2 regions of the Sphingobium chungangianum genome follow, and region 1 is predicted to be linked to the other one. Evidence: riboswitches for the same ligand, from Rfam matches in the RefSeq annotation. Region 1 holds a riboswitch; the other holds the start of a gene.
What was found. Region 1 has a riboswitch for cobalamin ahead of ACWNC0_RS00565 (HoxN/HupN/NixA family nickel/cobalt transporter). Riboswitches for the same ligand answer to the same signal wherever they lie in the genome.

Region 1 (7,400 bases):
AAGCGGGCAGCGGCCTTGAAAGCGACCGCGCGGGTGAAGATGCGCCCATCCACTTCGGGCAAGGCAATATGCATCGCCAGGTCACGCGGACCCAGCCCACGCGCGCTGTCCTGCCACGCCCCTTGTTCGGCGCTGGCGAACAGGGTCTGGAGAACCGGGCAATCGGCCCGCTCCAATATGGATGGCGTGCGCGGTTCGCCGGGCGCCGACGCGGCAAAGGCGGTGGCGTTCAGAATGACGTCCGGCCGAGCCGCCCCGATCACCCCTTCCAGAAAGTCGCGCGCAAAGGGTTCCCGCAACGCCCGTACATGGACCGGTAGGACATTAAGCCCCGCAGCCCGCAATCCCGCGATCATCGCGTCCACTGCCTCCAGCGTTCCGGCGATCAACAAGGCGCGGTAGAAAAGGAACAGCGCTGTCGGCTGGCCGGATGTCCAACCGGCCTTCACCTGTTCCAGCGTTGGGCGTTCGACACCGGGAAGATACAGGCCCGCGTCGGCGACCGGAACCGGCGCGTCAGGCGCGCCCGCGTCCAACCCTGCAATCCGCGCGGCGGTCCTTAGAAAAGCCGTGGCATTGGCGACGCCACCCTGCCGCAGATAATCGCGCAGCCGGTCGCATATTTTCGGGGGCAGGGTGGACGCCATCCGCAGTTCGGGGTCATCCTCCCGCCCATCCGCGATGGCGGCGAAGGCAATGCCCCTGTCGCGCGCGACATTGGCAATTTCCTCAATGCCATAGGGCCAATAGCTTTTGCCCCCCAACAGCACCACGCAGACGAATTTTGCGTGGGAAATCACCTTCTCGACATAGAGATCGACCGAATAGGGATGCTTGAGCTGAAGGAGATTGGCCAGCCGGGTCGACGGCGCACCTTCTCCCAGCATGGCGGCGGCGCTGGCAAAACAGGCAAGATCGCTGTCCGCCACGGTCAGCAGCACGATGTCGCCCGGCGATTGGCCAAGATCGATCGCTTCGTCTCCGTTGGAGACTGTGCCCGGCGTGGCGGTCAGCAAATGCATCAGGCGACCGCCATCTGCTTGATGAATGCCCGTTCGATCGCCGCCCGGTCCAGCCCCGCCTGGCCGATCACGACCAGTCGCGATCGGCGCTCCTCATGCACCTGCCAGTGCCGGTCATAATGATGCTGGATGCGTGGCCCGACCGCCTGAATGACCAGCCTTGCCGGACGGCCCGCAATGGCGACGAAGCCCTTCACCCGCAATATGTCGTGATCGGCTATGACCTGCTTCAGAGCATCCAGCAGCGGCGCAGGATTGCCCAATTCCCCCAACTCCATGACGAAGCTGTCGAAATCCTCATGGTCATGATCCTCCTCCTCGTCATGGTGGGAGGGGCGGGCGTCAACCTGATCCTCGACCCCGGCATCAAGGCCGAGCAGGACCGCCGGGTCGATCTCCCCCCGCGCGGTGCGGACGATACGCACGCCCGGCCGGATTTCCGCCGCCAGATCCCGCTCCAGTTCCGCAAGCCTGCCGCCCTCGACCAAGTCGGTCTTGTTCAGCAGCACAAGGTCGGCACAGGCCAGCTGATCCTCGAAGAGCTCCTCGATCGGGCTGTCATGGTCCAGCGTCGGATCAGCCGCCCGAGCGGCAGCCAGCGCTTCCTCGTCATGGGCGAAGCGGCCCGCCGCCAGTGCATCGGCATCGATGAGTGCAATCACCCCGTCCACCGTCGCCCGTGTCCGGATATCGGGCCACTGAAACGCCTTCACCAGCGGCTTTGGCAGGGCGAGGCCCGATGTCTCGATGATGATATGATCGGGCGGCACATCCCGGTCGAGCAGCCGCTGCATCGTCGGCAGGAAATCGTCCGCCACGGTGCAGCAGATGCAACCATTGGCCAGCTCGATAATATCCTCATCCGGGCAAGCCTCATCGCCGCACCCCTTCACCAGCGACCCATCGACGCCGACATCGCCAAATTCGTTGATGATGAGGGCAAGCCGCCGCCCACCCGCATTTTCGATCAGGTGGCGGATCAGCGTCGTCTTACCGGCGCCCAAAAATCCGGTGATGACGGTGGCGGGAACTTTGCTCATAAAGTCTGTCCTTGATTGGAGAGGAGCACCTCGATCTCGTCGAAGCGCTTCCAGCGGTAGATGATCCAGCTCACCAGCCAGCAGGCGGCGAACAGGCCGATGATGAAGAAGCCGAGGCTGTTGAAGTGCTCACCCAGATTGGCGGCCACCGACCAGACGCCGCCCGTCAGGCCCAGCTTGTCGCCCAGCAGCGCCGCCGCCTCGATCCCGCCGATGACGATCGCGACCAGCGCGGACACCGATGTGATGGTGATGTTGTAGTAGAGCTTGCGGATCGGCTTCACGAACGCCCATTGATAGGCGCCCATCATCAGCGCGCCGTCCGCCGTGTCGATCAGCGCCATGCCCGCCGCGAACAGCAGGGGAAAGATGAGCACGGTGGCGATCGAAAGGCCGCTCGCCGCTTGCCCCGCCGACAGGCCAAGGATCGCGACTTCGGTCGCCGTGTCAAATCCTAGCCCGAACAGAAAGCCCAGCGGCGCCATGTGCCAGCTGCGCGTGACCAGACGGAACAGCGGCCGGAATAGGCGGGCCAACATGCCCCGATTGCCCAGCAATATGTCCATATCTTCATCGACATAGGCGCCACCACTGCGGACGTGGTTGAAGGTCTTTAGAACCGACCGCAGGATGATGAGGTTCATCGCGGCAATGGTGAAGAGGAAGGTAGCGGAGATGATCGTCGCGATCGTCCCGCCGATCTCGCCCGCCGCCTCGACACGGCTAAGCGCGCTGGCGGCGAAAGCGATTCCGACGGCGGCGATCAGCACGATCCCGCTATGGCCGATCGCGAACCACAGGCCGACGGTCAGCGGCCGCTGACCTTCCTGCATCAGCTTGCGGGTCACATTGTCGATGGCGGCGATATGGTCGGCATCGACTGCGTGGCGCAGGCCCAGGCTCCAGGCGAGCAGGGCGGTGCCCAGCATCATCGTGTCGCCCGCAAAGATCAGCAAGGCGCAAAGCCACAAAGCGACATTGGCGGCGATCAGCGCGCTGAACATGAACGTGGCACGGCTGCGAAGCGCCGGAAATTGCATAACCATTGGAGACATGGCTCCCGTCAGCGTCAGCGAGACTGGACGGGGCCTCCGCTACGCGGCCGACATCACGCGCCGGACGGACGCGATGAAGCGTCCGGCACATGAAGCCGGTGCGGTCCCGCCGCACGCGTCGCTCAGACGGAATACCGTGCCCCGGCCATCCCCTGGGCCAAAGCAAGAGCGACCAGACGCCGACAGGTCTCCTGGCTTGCGGGTCATCGCTCGACACATGGCCTTCCCAGGCCTCGCATGATTTAGCGTCCGGCCCAGTGGCTGACCCCCCGACAAGTGACGGAAGGTCGATATGCGTCTCGCTCACCGCTTACAGTTGCAGGGACAGCCGCGGATTTGGGCGCCTTGTCAGCAACCCGCACCGCATTCCCTTTAAAGCCCTTTCGGGCACCGGCGCGATCGTGGCCGTGCATAGATGGCTTAGCCACCAAAGGGAAGCGGCAGTTGCATGGCCGCGTCCATTTGCTTGCCGGAGGCACATTGCCCGCCTAGACCGGCCCTATGTCTTCGCCCTTCTCCTTCACCCGCATCACCCCCGATGGCGAAGCATCGCCCGTGACGCGCGAGTTGGCGGAGGAAGTGCCCGTCGCGATCGAGTTCAACGGCGTTGGCTATGCCGTGTTGATGGCGACGCCCGCCGACGTTGCGGAACTGGTGCAGGGGTTCGCGCTGGCCGAGCGGCTGGTCATCCCATCCGACGCGCCGATCGACGTCGAGGTCCATGCTACGGAGCAGGGCTTGGTCGCACGGGCCACTCTACCGGAAGACCGCGTCGAGGGGCTGCTCGGCCGGGTCCGTCATCGCGTCTCCGATTCCTCCTGTGGTCTGTGCGGCGTGGAAAATCTGGAGCAGGCGATGCGGCCCCTGCCTGCCGTGACCGCCCGATCGGAAGCGAGCCGGGAAGCTATCTTCGGCGCCTTGCGCGATCTTGCCGCACATCAGCCGCTCAACCGGCAAACCGGCGCGGTCCATGCCGCTGCCTTGGCGGGACCGGATGGCGCGATCCGCCTCGCCTATGAGGATGTGGGCCGCCACAATGCCTTCGACAAGCTGATCGGGGCCATGCGGCGGGGGCAAATGTCCTGGGATGGCGGTTTCGCGGTGCTGTCCTCCCGCTGTTCCTTTGAGCTAGTGGAAAAGGCGGCGCTCGCCAATTGCCCCCTGCTCGTCACCATCTCCGCCCCGACACGTCTCGCAGCCGAACGCGCGGCCAGCGCCGGATTGCCGATCATCGTGCTTGCCCGGCCCGATGCCGTGCTCGCGGTGGGCGAACTGCCCGACTGACGAAGCGCCGCTCCATCTACCGCTTGCGGACGCGCCACCGCCTCTTTATCAGCAGCCCCGCGACAGGTTCCCCTCGGGGATCAAAAGGGAAGTCGGGTGTAATGCCCGCGCTGCCCCTGCAACTGTAAGCGGTGAGTGGACCGGCCACGCAGCCATTGGGGGAGCTTTTCTCCCGAGAAGGCGGCCGGTACGCAGCGACCCGTGAGCCAGGAGACCTGCCTGCCGCAGTCGTTCTTCGGCCGGACAGGGTGTGCCGGACGAACGGGGTTCCCCTCGCGGACGACAGCCACCGCCTTGCTCGCCATACGGCCGGGCAGGGCCGTTTGCGGTTCGATTTTGCGAGGAGGGCCAAGATGACGGTCTTTCATGTTCACATGGTTATGGAAGTGCGCCGCTGATGCTGTGCGCTGTTGAAAACAGGGCTTCGGTGGTGGTCTGCTCGACCTGCCGCCTGTCCGCCGATCAGCGGGAGGATGGGGCAGGACGGCGCGGCGGCGCGCTGTTGGTTGAGGCCATGCGCGATCTTCAGGCGGCCGAGCCTGCTTATGAGGCCGTCGCCGTGCAGGACATGCCCTGCCTCTTCGCCTGCCAGCGCCATTGCACCGTCCATGTGCGTGGTCCCGGCAAGGTCGGCTATGTGCTGGGCGACTTCACCCCGGATGTGGACGCCGCCCGCGCGATCCTCGATTACGCCCTGCGCCACGCTGCCAGCGAAGAAGGCGTCGTGCGCTATGCCGAATGGCCGCAAGGGGTGAAGGGCCATTTCATCGTCCGCACGCCGCCTGAAGGCTTCATTTGCACATGATCCGCTTTCAGGATCGCGCTGGCTTCCAATCCGCGCTCGCCACGCTCCCCGCACCTGACGCGGGAGCGATCGAAACCGCAGCGGCGCGGCAAGCCTCTTTGACAAAACCCGCCGGATCGCTCGGGCGGCTGGAGGAGATCGCCCTCTTCATGGCAGGCTGGCAAGGTCGCGAACGTCCACGCACCGACCGCATCCGCGCCGCCATCTTCGCGGGCAATCATGGCGTCGCCGCACGCGGTGTCAGCGCCTTCCCGCCCTCCGTCACGGAGCAGATGGTCGCGAACTTCCAGGCAGGCGGCGCGGCGATCAACGCGCTTGCGGGCGCCTGCGGAGCCGAGCTGGTCATTGTCGCGCTCGCCCTCGACAAACCCACCGCCGACATATGCGAAGTCTCCGCGATGACGGAGGCCGAATGCCTCGACGCCCTGAACGCGGGCGCCGCCGTCGTGCAAGATTGCGACCTGTTCTTCGCCGGTGAAATGGGTATCGCCAACACCACCCCGGCCGCTGCGCTTTGCCTTCAATCCTTCGGCGGCGAGGCGCAGGACTGGACGGGGAGTGGCACCGGCATCGACCCAGCAGCCCTCGCCCGCAAGACGCAGGCCGTCGAGATGGCGCATGCCCTGCACGCCCCCCATTGCGCCGACGCTTTCGAAACGCTCTGCCGCCTCGGCGGGCGAGAGATCGCGGCGATGGCAGGCGCCATCCTCGCCGCGCGCATGCTGCGCGTGCCGGTGTTGCTCGATGGCTTCATCTGCGGCGCGGCCATCGCCCCTCTGGCGCGCGACAATCCCGCCATCACGGCCCACTGCCTCGCCGCCCACTGCTCCGCCGAAGCAGGCCATGCCCGGCTGCTCGAAAAGCTCGGCCTGCACCCCTTGCTTCACCTCGACATGCGCCTCGGCGAAGGCAGCGGCGCAGCCGTCGCGGCGCAACTCATCCGCTCGGCCCTCGCCGCGCACGACCAGATGGCGACCTTCGCCGAAGCCGCCGTGGCTAACGCGCTATGAGCCCGCTCACGCTCCACCTGATGCGCCACGCAGCGCCACAAGCGCCCGGCCTGCTGCTCGGTCATATGGACATGCCGCCCGACCCGGCCGCCATGCAGCTATGCGTCGAACGATCCCGCGCGCTTGCGTTCGACCGCCTGATCAGCTCCGACCTGACGCGCGCCCGCGCTCCCGCCGCCCTGATCGCAACCGCCCGGCAGGTGCCGCACGACATCGACGCGCGCTGGCGCGAACTGCACTTCGGCGAATGGGAGGGCACCGACCCCGCCACTCTGCCCGCCGAGGAAATTGGTCCCTTCTGGTCGTCCCCCGATGACCATCCTCCGCCGGGAGGGGAAGGCTGGTCCAGCCTTTGCCTGCGCGTAAAGGCGGCACTTGGCGAAATCGACCGGCCATCGCTGGTTCTCACCCATGCCGGTGCGATACGTGGCGCGCTGACTACGTTGTGTGGCTTCACGTACCAGCAAGCCTGGGCAATCGACCTGCCTTATGGCGCCTTGCTCAGCCTGCGTATCTGGCCGGGAGACAATCCCAGCGCGCAGATCACCGGGCTCGTGACATGACCCGCCTCATCCTCGCCCTGCAACTCATGACCCGCCTGCCGCTCCCGCAAGTGCGCGCGGATGAGGAGGATTTCGCCGCTGCGATCCGCTGGTTTCCCGCGACCGGCATCATCGTCGGCCTCGCCGTCGCCGCCGCCATGACGATCGGCCTGATCGTCGAACCCTGGATGGCCGCCTTGCTCGGCCTGATCGCCTGGGTCGCCATCACCGGGGCGCTTCATCTCGACGGTCTTGGCGACATCGCTGACGGGGTAGGGGCAGCCCATGGCGACCCGGCAAAGCTGTCCGCCGTTCTTGCCGACCCGCATATCGGGAGCTTCGGCGTCGTCACCATCGTCCTGCAACTGCTGGCGAAGCTCGTCCTGCTGCGCCTCTGCGCGGAGCATGTCGCGCCGATCGCCCTCATCGCCGTGCCCTTCGTCGCGCGGATCGGCCCCCTGGCATGGACCCTCTGGCTCCCGCCGCTCCATGCAGGCCTCGCCAGCCGCTTCCGCGAAAGCATCAGCCCGGTGCATCTGCTCGGCTGGATGATGCTGGCCGTAGCTAACTGCTTGATCATTCCCGCCCTCCTGTCCGCCGCTATCCTCGTCCCGCTTTGGGGATGGTGGCTGCGCAGCCGGA
Region 2 (7,400 bases), on a different contig from region 1:
ATAATCGACCGATGCGCTGACGGCGTTAGCGGCGCGGCGCAGCAGGCGCTCGCCAAAGGCCGCGCTGCCCGGCGAACGATCACGCGCATCGACATAGCTATAGGCGGCGGTGAAGGTCAGTGCATCGACCGGACGCAGCGTCAGCGTCGTTTCCACGCCCTTGGCGCGGGTGCGATCCAGATTGCCATAGGTGAAGGTCGTATTGTCGTAATTCAGCTGGTCCCGCGTGTCGCGCCAGAATCCGGTGACGGACAGCACCGCCCGGTCGCTCCCCAGATTCTGGTCGAAGCCGATGTCGTAGCTCTTCGAACGCTCGGGCTTCAGGTTCGGATTGCCGCTGAATGTATCGTAAAGCTGATAGAGCGACGGCGCCTTGAAGCCCTCCCCGTAGCTCAGGCGGAAATTGGTCGCGCCACCATTGGGCGTGTAGTTGGCGTTCGCGCCGAACGTCGTCGCGCCGCCGAACTGGCTGTGATCGTCATGACGCACCCCTGCTGTCATGGACAGGCCCGCTACCGGCTTTACCACGGCCAGCGCATAGATGCTGTCGATGTTGGCGCGGTGGCTTTCCTGCGAACCGAAGCCGAAAAACTCATAATCGGGCCGCTCATGTTCATAGCCGAGCAGCAGCTTCACGTCATCGATGGGCTGATAGACGCCTTCATATTCGAAGCGCAGGTTCGTCCCGGAATAGCCGAAGTCCGGGGCGTTGCCGCGCACGAAATAATAATCGCGATCCTGCTGATACCAGGTAACGGCCGCCCGGTTGGTCAGCTTGCCGTCGAACAGCGCCAAATTCACGCCCGCATAGCCGATATATTGATTGGACTTCGCGACGTCGGGGCTGTCGGCCGGCGTGCCAAAGAAGCTGTCATAGTCGAGATCGCCGTTGATATAATAGCCGCGCAGGTCGAGGCTCAGATCATCGGTGAAGTCGATCTTCAGCCGGGCATTGCCAGTGATATTTTCATAGCCATCCTTTTCCGCGCCACCGAAATCGGAAGAGACAGCGGAGATGCCATCGGTGCGGAAATAGGCGAGGCCCACGCCGCCCGACAATATGCCGCTGGTGCCCGATACATCCGCCTTCGCATTCAGCGTATCGGCATAGCCATAATCGACCGACGCCTTGCCGCCGAACCCTTCGCTTGGGATACCGGTCATGATGTTGACGACGCCGCCGATCGCCTGGCTGCCATAGGCAATGGAGTTGGAACCGCGCAGCACCTCGATCCGGCGGATGTTGCCGACAAGCAAATTGCCGAAATCATATTGATCGCCGATGCCGCTCGGGTCGTTGACCTTCACGCCGTCGATCAGCACCAGCGTCTGCGTCGTTTCGGCGCCACGCACCGACACGCTGGTGACGTTGCCCAGGCTGCCGGTGCGGTTGAAGCGGATGCCGGGGGTGGTGATCAGCAGGTCCACGACGCTGACATTCTGGCGCGTTTCAATCGTCTTTTCGTCGATCACGGTCACCGCCTGCCCGACTTCATCGGTAGGCTGTTCGATGCCGAGCGCGGTGACGACGATCTCGCCCGAATCTTCGGCGAGAGCGGGGGTGGCGGCGAGGAGCGCCAGCAGTGAAATTCCGGTCCTGATCATATGTCTGTCTTCCCTGAGCGCCATGCGACATGAGCCCAGGGCCTGCCGCATGAGCGGCCGGTGCGCGGGAAGAAGAGACGCCAGCCCCGTCACGCGCACCGATGCGGCCCTGCGCCGCTTCGTCGCTCAGACGGAAAACACCGTGCCCGGACCTATCCCTGGACCCAAGGCAAGAGCGACCATGCGCCGGTAGGTTTCCTGGCTCGCGGGTCGTCGCGGTGATGCACGCCTTCCCGGACTTTTGGTCCAGTGGCTGGTCCCCCTCGCCTTCCCCTTTGAAGGCATGCGGGTTTCCCTGTGCATCGCGCTCGCCGCTTACAGTTGCAGGGACAGCCGCGGAGTTGGACGGTGATCCCGTCCGCACCGCATTCCCTTTCCGGCGCGATCTTCTTTCGCGAACGGTTGCCCGTTCACGCGGCGCGCCATAGGGGAAAGTGAGGCTATTGCCAAGGAGTGGATCGATGCGATTGCTGGGCGCGATACTGGCCGGGGGACGATCGAGCCGGTTCGGGAGCGACAAGGCGATGGCGCTAATGCCGGACGGGCGCACGTTGATGGAGCATGCCGTGGCAGCGATCGCGCCGCAGGTGGAGGCGGTGGTGGTTTGCGGTCGGAGCGTCGAGGGATTGACGGGGCTGGCGGATCGGCCTGCGTCGGACATGGGGCCGCTGGGGGGGCTGAACGCGGCGCTGCATCATGCGCGAGATCAGGGCTATGACGCGGTGCTGACGACGGGGTGCGACATGCCCGTTTATCCGGCGGCGCTGGTGGAGGCGCTTGTGGGTTACAGTGGGGCGGTGCTGAAAGGGCAGCAGCTTGCGGGCTTCTGGCCTGCGTCGCTCGCGGACGAACTGGACGCGCATCTGGCGGAAGAGAATAATCGGTCGATCTTCGGGTGGATCGAGCGGGTGGGCGCGCGGGTGGTGGAGCGGCCGGAACTGGTGCTGCCGAATATCAATCGGCCGGAGGATCTGGCGCGCTGGCGCGAGCCGAACTGAACTTGCCGAAGCCCCCTCCCTTCCTTCCAACTAAGTTCGGGGGCGTTCGGCAAGCTCAGGGCAAAAGTTGCAAAGAGCCGGTCTTCAAAGCTGAAGAGCGACGCTGGCTGCAACCCCTACAGGCATGGACGTTCCCGCCACCGCTTCACCAATCAGCAGCAGGGTCGGGTCTTCATCGCTGATCGTGGCGACCAGAAAGGCAAGCGCGGACAGCTTGCCCCGGATCAGGCGTTCGGTGGGGAGCGAGACGTTCACCGCCACCATCACCGGCGTTTCGGGATCGCGTCCGGCGGCGATCAACTGGCGGCTGATCTCTCCAGCGGCGGCGCGGCCCATATAGATGCCGAGCGTGCCGCCGGGACGGGCCAGCGCTTCCCAGTCGAGCTTGAGCGGCTCACCGGCTTTCAAATGCGCCGTCACCAGCGTCAGGCCGCGCGCCTTGCCGCGCAGGGTGAGCGAGGCGCTGCCGCTCGCCGCCGCCGCGCTGGCGGTGGTGATGCCGGGGCAAATGCGGAAGCGGATGCCGTCGGCGGCCAGATGCTCCATCTCTTCGGACGAGCGGCCGAAGACCGAGGGGTCGCCACCTTTGAGGCGCACGACGCGCTTGCCTGCCTTGGCGGCGGCGAGGAGCAGGTCGTTGATGCTCTCCTGCGCCTTGCTGTGGCGGCCGGAGCGTTTGCCGACGCTGATCCGCTCGACGCCCTCAGGGATCAGGTCGAGTACGCCGGGGCCGACGAGCGCGTCGTAGAAGACGATCTCCGCCGCGGCGATCAGCTTTTCAGCCTTGCGGGTGAGGAGGTCCGGGTCGCCGGGGCCTGCGCCGACCAGCCAGACTTCACCGGGAGCGATCAATTCATTCGGCTGCATGAAGGGCCTCCTGCGGAATTTGGGCGAGGATGTTGGCGAGCGCGGGACGGCAGGACCCGCAATTGGTGCCCGCGCCGATCGCCTTGCCGATGGCGGGAACGTCGACCAGGCTCTGGTCGCGGATGGCGGCAACGATCTGGTTGAGGCCGATGTCGAAGCAGACGCAGATGGTCGGCCCCTTGTCGGGCTGGTTGCCGGGACCGCGCGCGGCGAGGACGGAGGCGCCCACCTCTTCGGCTTCGAGCTGGCCGATGAGCCAGTCGCGCGAGGGGAGCAGGCCGGTGCGGGTGACGAAGAGGACCGCCGCCAGCCTGCCTTCGCGGATGATGGCGATGCGGCGGGTGCCGCGTGTCATGTCGACGGCTTCGACGCGGTCGCCCTTGGGCAGGCAGGCTTCAAGGCGCGTGGGATCGCCATTGCCCGCGACTTCGTAGAGCGCGCCGCCCGGAACGGTGACCTTCGTGGCCCAGAGACAGGGGACCTTGGCGGGCTGTTCACCGCGCAGGATGAGGAAGCCCTTCCATTCCGTCGCGACCTTTTCGATGCTGGCGGGCGTCGATTTGAAGCCGGGCTGGCCGGAATGCGGGTCAACCAGCGGGCGGGGCAGCAGGCCGGTACGGCCGCCGGTCGAGACTTGATCGGTCCAGTGGATCGGCGTGAAGATTTCGCCCACGCGCTGGCCTTCGCTGAACGCCACGCGGAAGATGCTGTTGCCCTGCGCGGTCTGGACCCGAGCGAGGTCGCCGTCGCAAATGCCCAGCTCCTCCGCATCCTTGGGGTGGATGTCGACCAGCGGTTCCTCGCGATGGCGGGCGAGCTTGGGCGACAGGCCGGTGCGGGTCATCGTGTGCCATTGGTCGCGGTAACGGCCGGTGTTGAGCGTCATCGACCACTGCTTGAGCGGCTCCTGAAGGTCCATCTGCTTGGTCAGCACCAACCGCGCCTTGCCGTCGGGGGTGGAGAAGCGGCCATCGGCAAAGGGCTTCTCACCACCCCAGCGGAAGGGCTCCATCGCTTCATAGGCGTCGTTGCCGATGGTGGCCTGGGCACGGAGGTTGAGCAGGCGCTGGCCGTCATTCTGATAGGCGGTCAGGCGGGCATGTTCGCGCCAGATGTCGGCGGGCCGGTCATAGGCGAAGGCGTTGCGCCAGCCCATGCGGCGGGCGACTTCCTTGACGATCCACCAGTCGGGCTTCGCCTCGCCGGGGAGCGCCATGAAGGGGCGCTGGCGGCTGATGGTGCGGTCGGAGTTGGTGACGGTGCCGTCCTTCTCGCCCCATCCGGCGGCGGGCAGGCGGACGTCGGCATGGACGCTGGTGTCGGTGTCGGCGATGATGTCCGACACAACGAGGAAGGGGACAGATTCCAACGCTTCACGGACGCGGTTCGCATCGGGGAGCGAGACGGCGGGGTTGGTCGCCATCACCCAGAGCGCCTTGACCCGGCCTTCGTTGATGGCGCGGAAGAGATCGACGGCTTTCAGGCCGGGCTTGGTCGCCATGTTCGGGGCGGCCCAGAAACGTCCCACCCGCTCAACATTTTCCGGCGCGAAGTCCATGTGGGCGGCGAGGGTCGAGGCAAGGCCACCGACTTCGCGGCCGCCCATAGCGTTGGGCTGGCCAGTGATCGAGAAGGGCGCGGCGCCCGGCTTGCCGATGCGGCGGGTGGCGAGGTGGACGTTGATGATCGCATTGACCTGATCGGTGCCGCGGATCGACTGATTGATGCCCTGGCTGAATAGGGTGACGGTGCGCGGCGTGGCGGCGAACAGCTTGAAAAACTGCTCCAGCAGCGCGGGCGCGATGTCGCAGGTCTTGGCGGTCGTCCAGAGGTCGTGGCCGGTGCGGATATGCTCCCAGAAGCCTTCCGGCGCGTTGACATGTTCGGCCATGAAGGCGGGATCGGTGATGCCTTCAGCGTCGCACCAAGCCAGCAGGCCGTTCATCAGCGCGACGTCGGTTCCGGGTTTCACCGGCAAATGCAGGTCCGCCCCTTCGCAGGTTTCGGTGCGGCGCGGGTCGATGACGACCAGCTTGGTGCCGCGTGCGGCGCGGGCGGCCTGAATGCGCTGATAGACGATCGGGTGGCACCAGGCAGTGTTGGAGCCGACGAGGACGATCAGGTCGGCTTCATCAAGGTCGCCATAGGTGGCGGGCACGATGTCCTCGCCAAAGGCACGGTTGTGACCGGCGACCGCGCTCGACATGCAGAGCCGCGAATTTGTGTCGATGTTGGACGTGCCGATGAAGCCCTTCATCAGCTTGTTGGCGACATAATAATCTTCGGTCAGCAGCTGGCCGGAGACGTAGAAGGCGACGCTGTCGGGGCCGTAGCGGTCGACAGTCTCGCGGAATTTCTTCGCGACCATGTCCAGCGACTTGTCCCAACTAGCGCGCTTGTTGCCGATCATCGGGTGCAGCAGGCGGCCGGTCAGGCCGACGGTTTCGCCCAGATGCGTGCCCTTGGAGCAGAGGCGCCCGCCATTGGCCGGGTGCGCTTCATCGCCCTTGATCGTGACCGACCGGGGTCCGGTCGGCGTGGCCGAAATGCCGCAACCGACGCCGCAATAGGCGCAGGTGGTGCGGATGGCCTCTGTCATGCTCTTACCTCTTCGTCCCGAGGAATAGGAATTGGGTGGAAGCGCTTGCCGCAAGGGATGGCCAACAAGACGCCCCCACCCGGGTCCCCGCCGTTGTGGCTAGGGACCGGAAGCTTGATGCTCGTCAGGCTGCCGCCTTCATCGCTGCCGGGCGAGCGATCAGGATGCGACCGCCCTCCTCTTTCACGGCGATGGTCGGCGTGCAGCCTTCGTCATTGCCCTGCGCCTCGCCCGTTTTCAGGGCGATGTTCCAGTTGTGCAGCGGACAGGCGACGCTGTGGCCATGGACGATGCCCTGGCTTAGCGGCCCCTGCTTGTGCGGGCATTCGTTGACCAGCGCGAAGACCTTGTCGTCGCTGGTGCGGAAGACGGCGATTTCCTTCTCGCCTGCGATTTGCACCGTGCGAGCGCCGCGCTGGGGAATGTCGGCCAGCGTTCCGATGTCGATCCAATCGGTCATGATGGTTACTCCGCAGCGATGGCGATGGGTTCAAGATGCTGGTGCAATTCGCTCTCCGCACCAGCTGCGCGCTGCGCCCAGGGGTCTTCCTGAGAGAAGCTCTGCGAGTAGAGGAAGCGGGCGCGAAGAGCCTCGCGGCCTGCTTCGTCTTCCACGATCCGCTGCTTCACATATTCCACGCCGACACGCTCGATCCACGGCGCGGTGCGCTCCAGATAGCGGGCTTCCTCGCGGTAGAGCTGGGTGAAGGCGGCGCAATAATCGAGCGCCTCCTGCTCGGTCGCGACCTTGCAGAGGAAGTCGGTGGCGCGGACATGGATGCCGCCATTGCCGCCGACATGCAGTTCGTAACCGCTATCCACGCAGACCACGCCAAAGTCCTTGATCGTCGCCTCCGCGCAGTTGCGGGGGCAGCCCGATACGGCGATCTTGAACTTGTGGGGCATCCACGATCCCCAGGTCATCCGTTCCGTCTTGACGCCAAGGCCGGTCGAATCCTGCGTGCCGAAGCGGCACCATTCGGAGCCGACGCAGGTCTTCACCGTGCGCAGCGACTTGCCATAAGCATGACCCGACACCATGCCCGCAGCATTGAGGTCGGCCCAGACGGCGGGCAAATCTTCCTTCTTGATGCCGAAAATGTCGAGACGCTGGCCGCCGGTGACCTTCACCATCGGCGCATCATATTTCTCGACCACGTCGGCGATCGCGCGCAGTTCCTTGGGGTTGGTGAGGCCACCCCACATGCGCGGGACGACGGAGTAAGTGCCGTCCTTCTGGATGTTCGCGTGCATGCGCTCATTGACGAAGCGGCTCTGCTGATCATCGACATATTCGCCGGGCAGCGCGCAGAGGAGGTAATAGTTGAGCG

Region 2: linked by a shared signal. The riboswitch ahead of ACWNC0_RS09140 (TonB-dependent receptor plug domain-containing protein) and the one ahead of ACWNC0_RS00565 (HoxN/HupN/NixA family nickel/cobalt transporter) in region 1 are both predicted to bind cobalamin.

Annotation. Positions count from the first base shown of each region.
Region 1 is NZ_CDRNIV010000002.1:73,856-81,255, forward strand. Features, by position in the region: gene cobN (cobaltochelatase subunit CobN) at 1-1,022, opposite strand, end outside; gene cobW (cobalamin biosynthesis protein CobW) at 1,022-2,062, opposite strand; gene ACWNC0_RS00565 (HoxN/HupN/NixA family nickel/cobalt transporter) at 2,059-3,108, opposite strand; cobalamin riboswitch at 3,282-3,527, opposite strand; gene fdhD (formate dehydrogenase accessory sulfurtransferase FdhD) at 3,619-4,401, shown strand; cobalamin riboswitch at 4,449-4,638, shown strand; gene ACWNC0_RS00575 (DUF1636 domain-containing protein) at 4,799-5,206, shown strand; gene cobT (nicotinate-nucleotide--dimethylbenzimidazole phosphoribosyltransferase) at 5,203-6,216, shown strand; gene ACWNC0_RS00585 (histidine phosphatase family protein) at 6,213-6,779, shown strand; gene ACWNC0_RS00590 (adenosylcobinamide-GDP ribazoletransferase) at 6,776-7,400, shown strand, end outside.
Region 2 is NZ_CDRNIV010000006.1:454,593-461,992, reverse strand. Features, by position in the region: gene ACWNC0_RS09140 (TonB-dependent receptor plug domain-containing protein) at 1-1,605, opposite strand, end outside; cobalamin riboswitch at 1,777-2,024, opposite strand; gene mobA (molybdenum cofactor guanylyltransferase) at 2,067-2,603, shown strand; gene cobA (uroporphyrinogen-III C-methyltransferase) at 2,688-3,470, opposite strand; gene ACWNC0_RS09125 (molybdopterin-dependent oxidoreductase) at 3,457-6,069, opposite strand; gene nirD (nitrite reductase small subunit NirD) at 6,194-6,529, opposite strand; gene nirB (nitrite reductase large subunit NirB) at 6,535-7,400, opposite strand, start outside.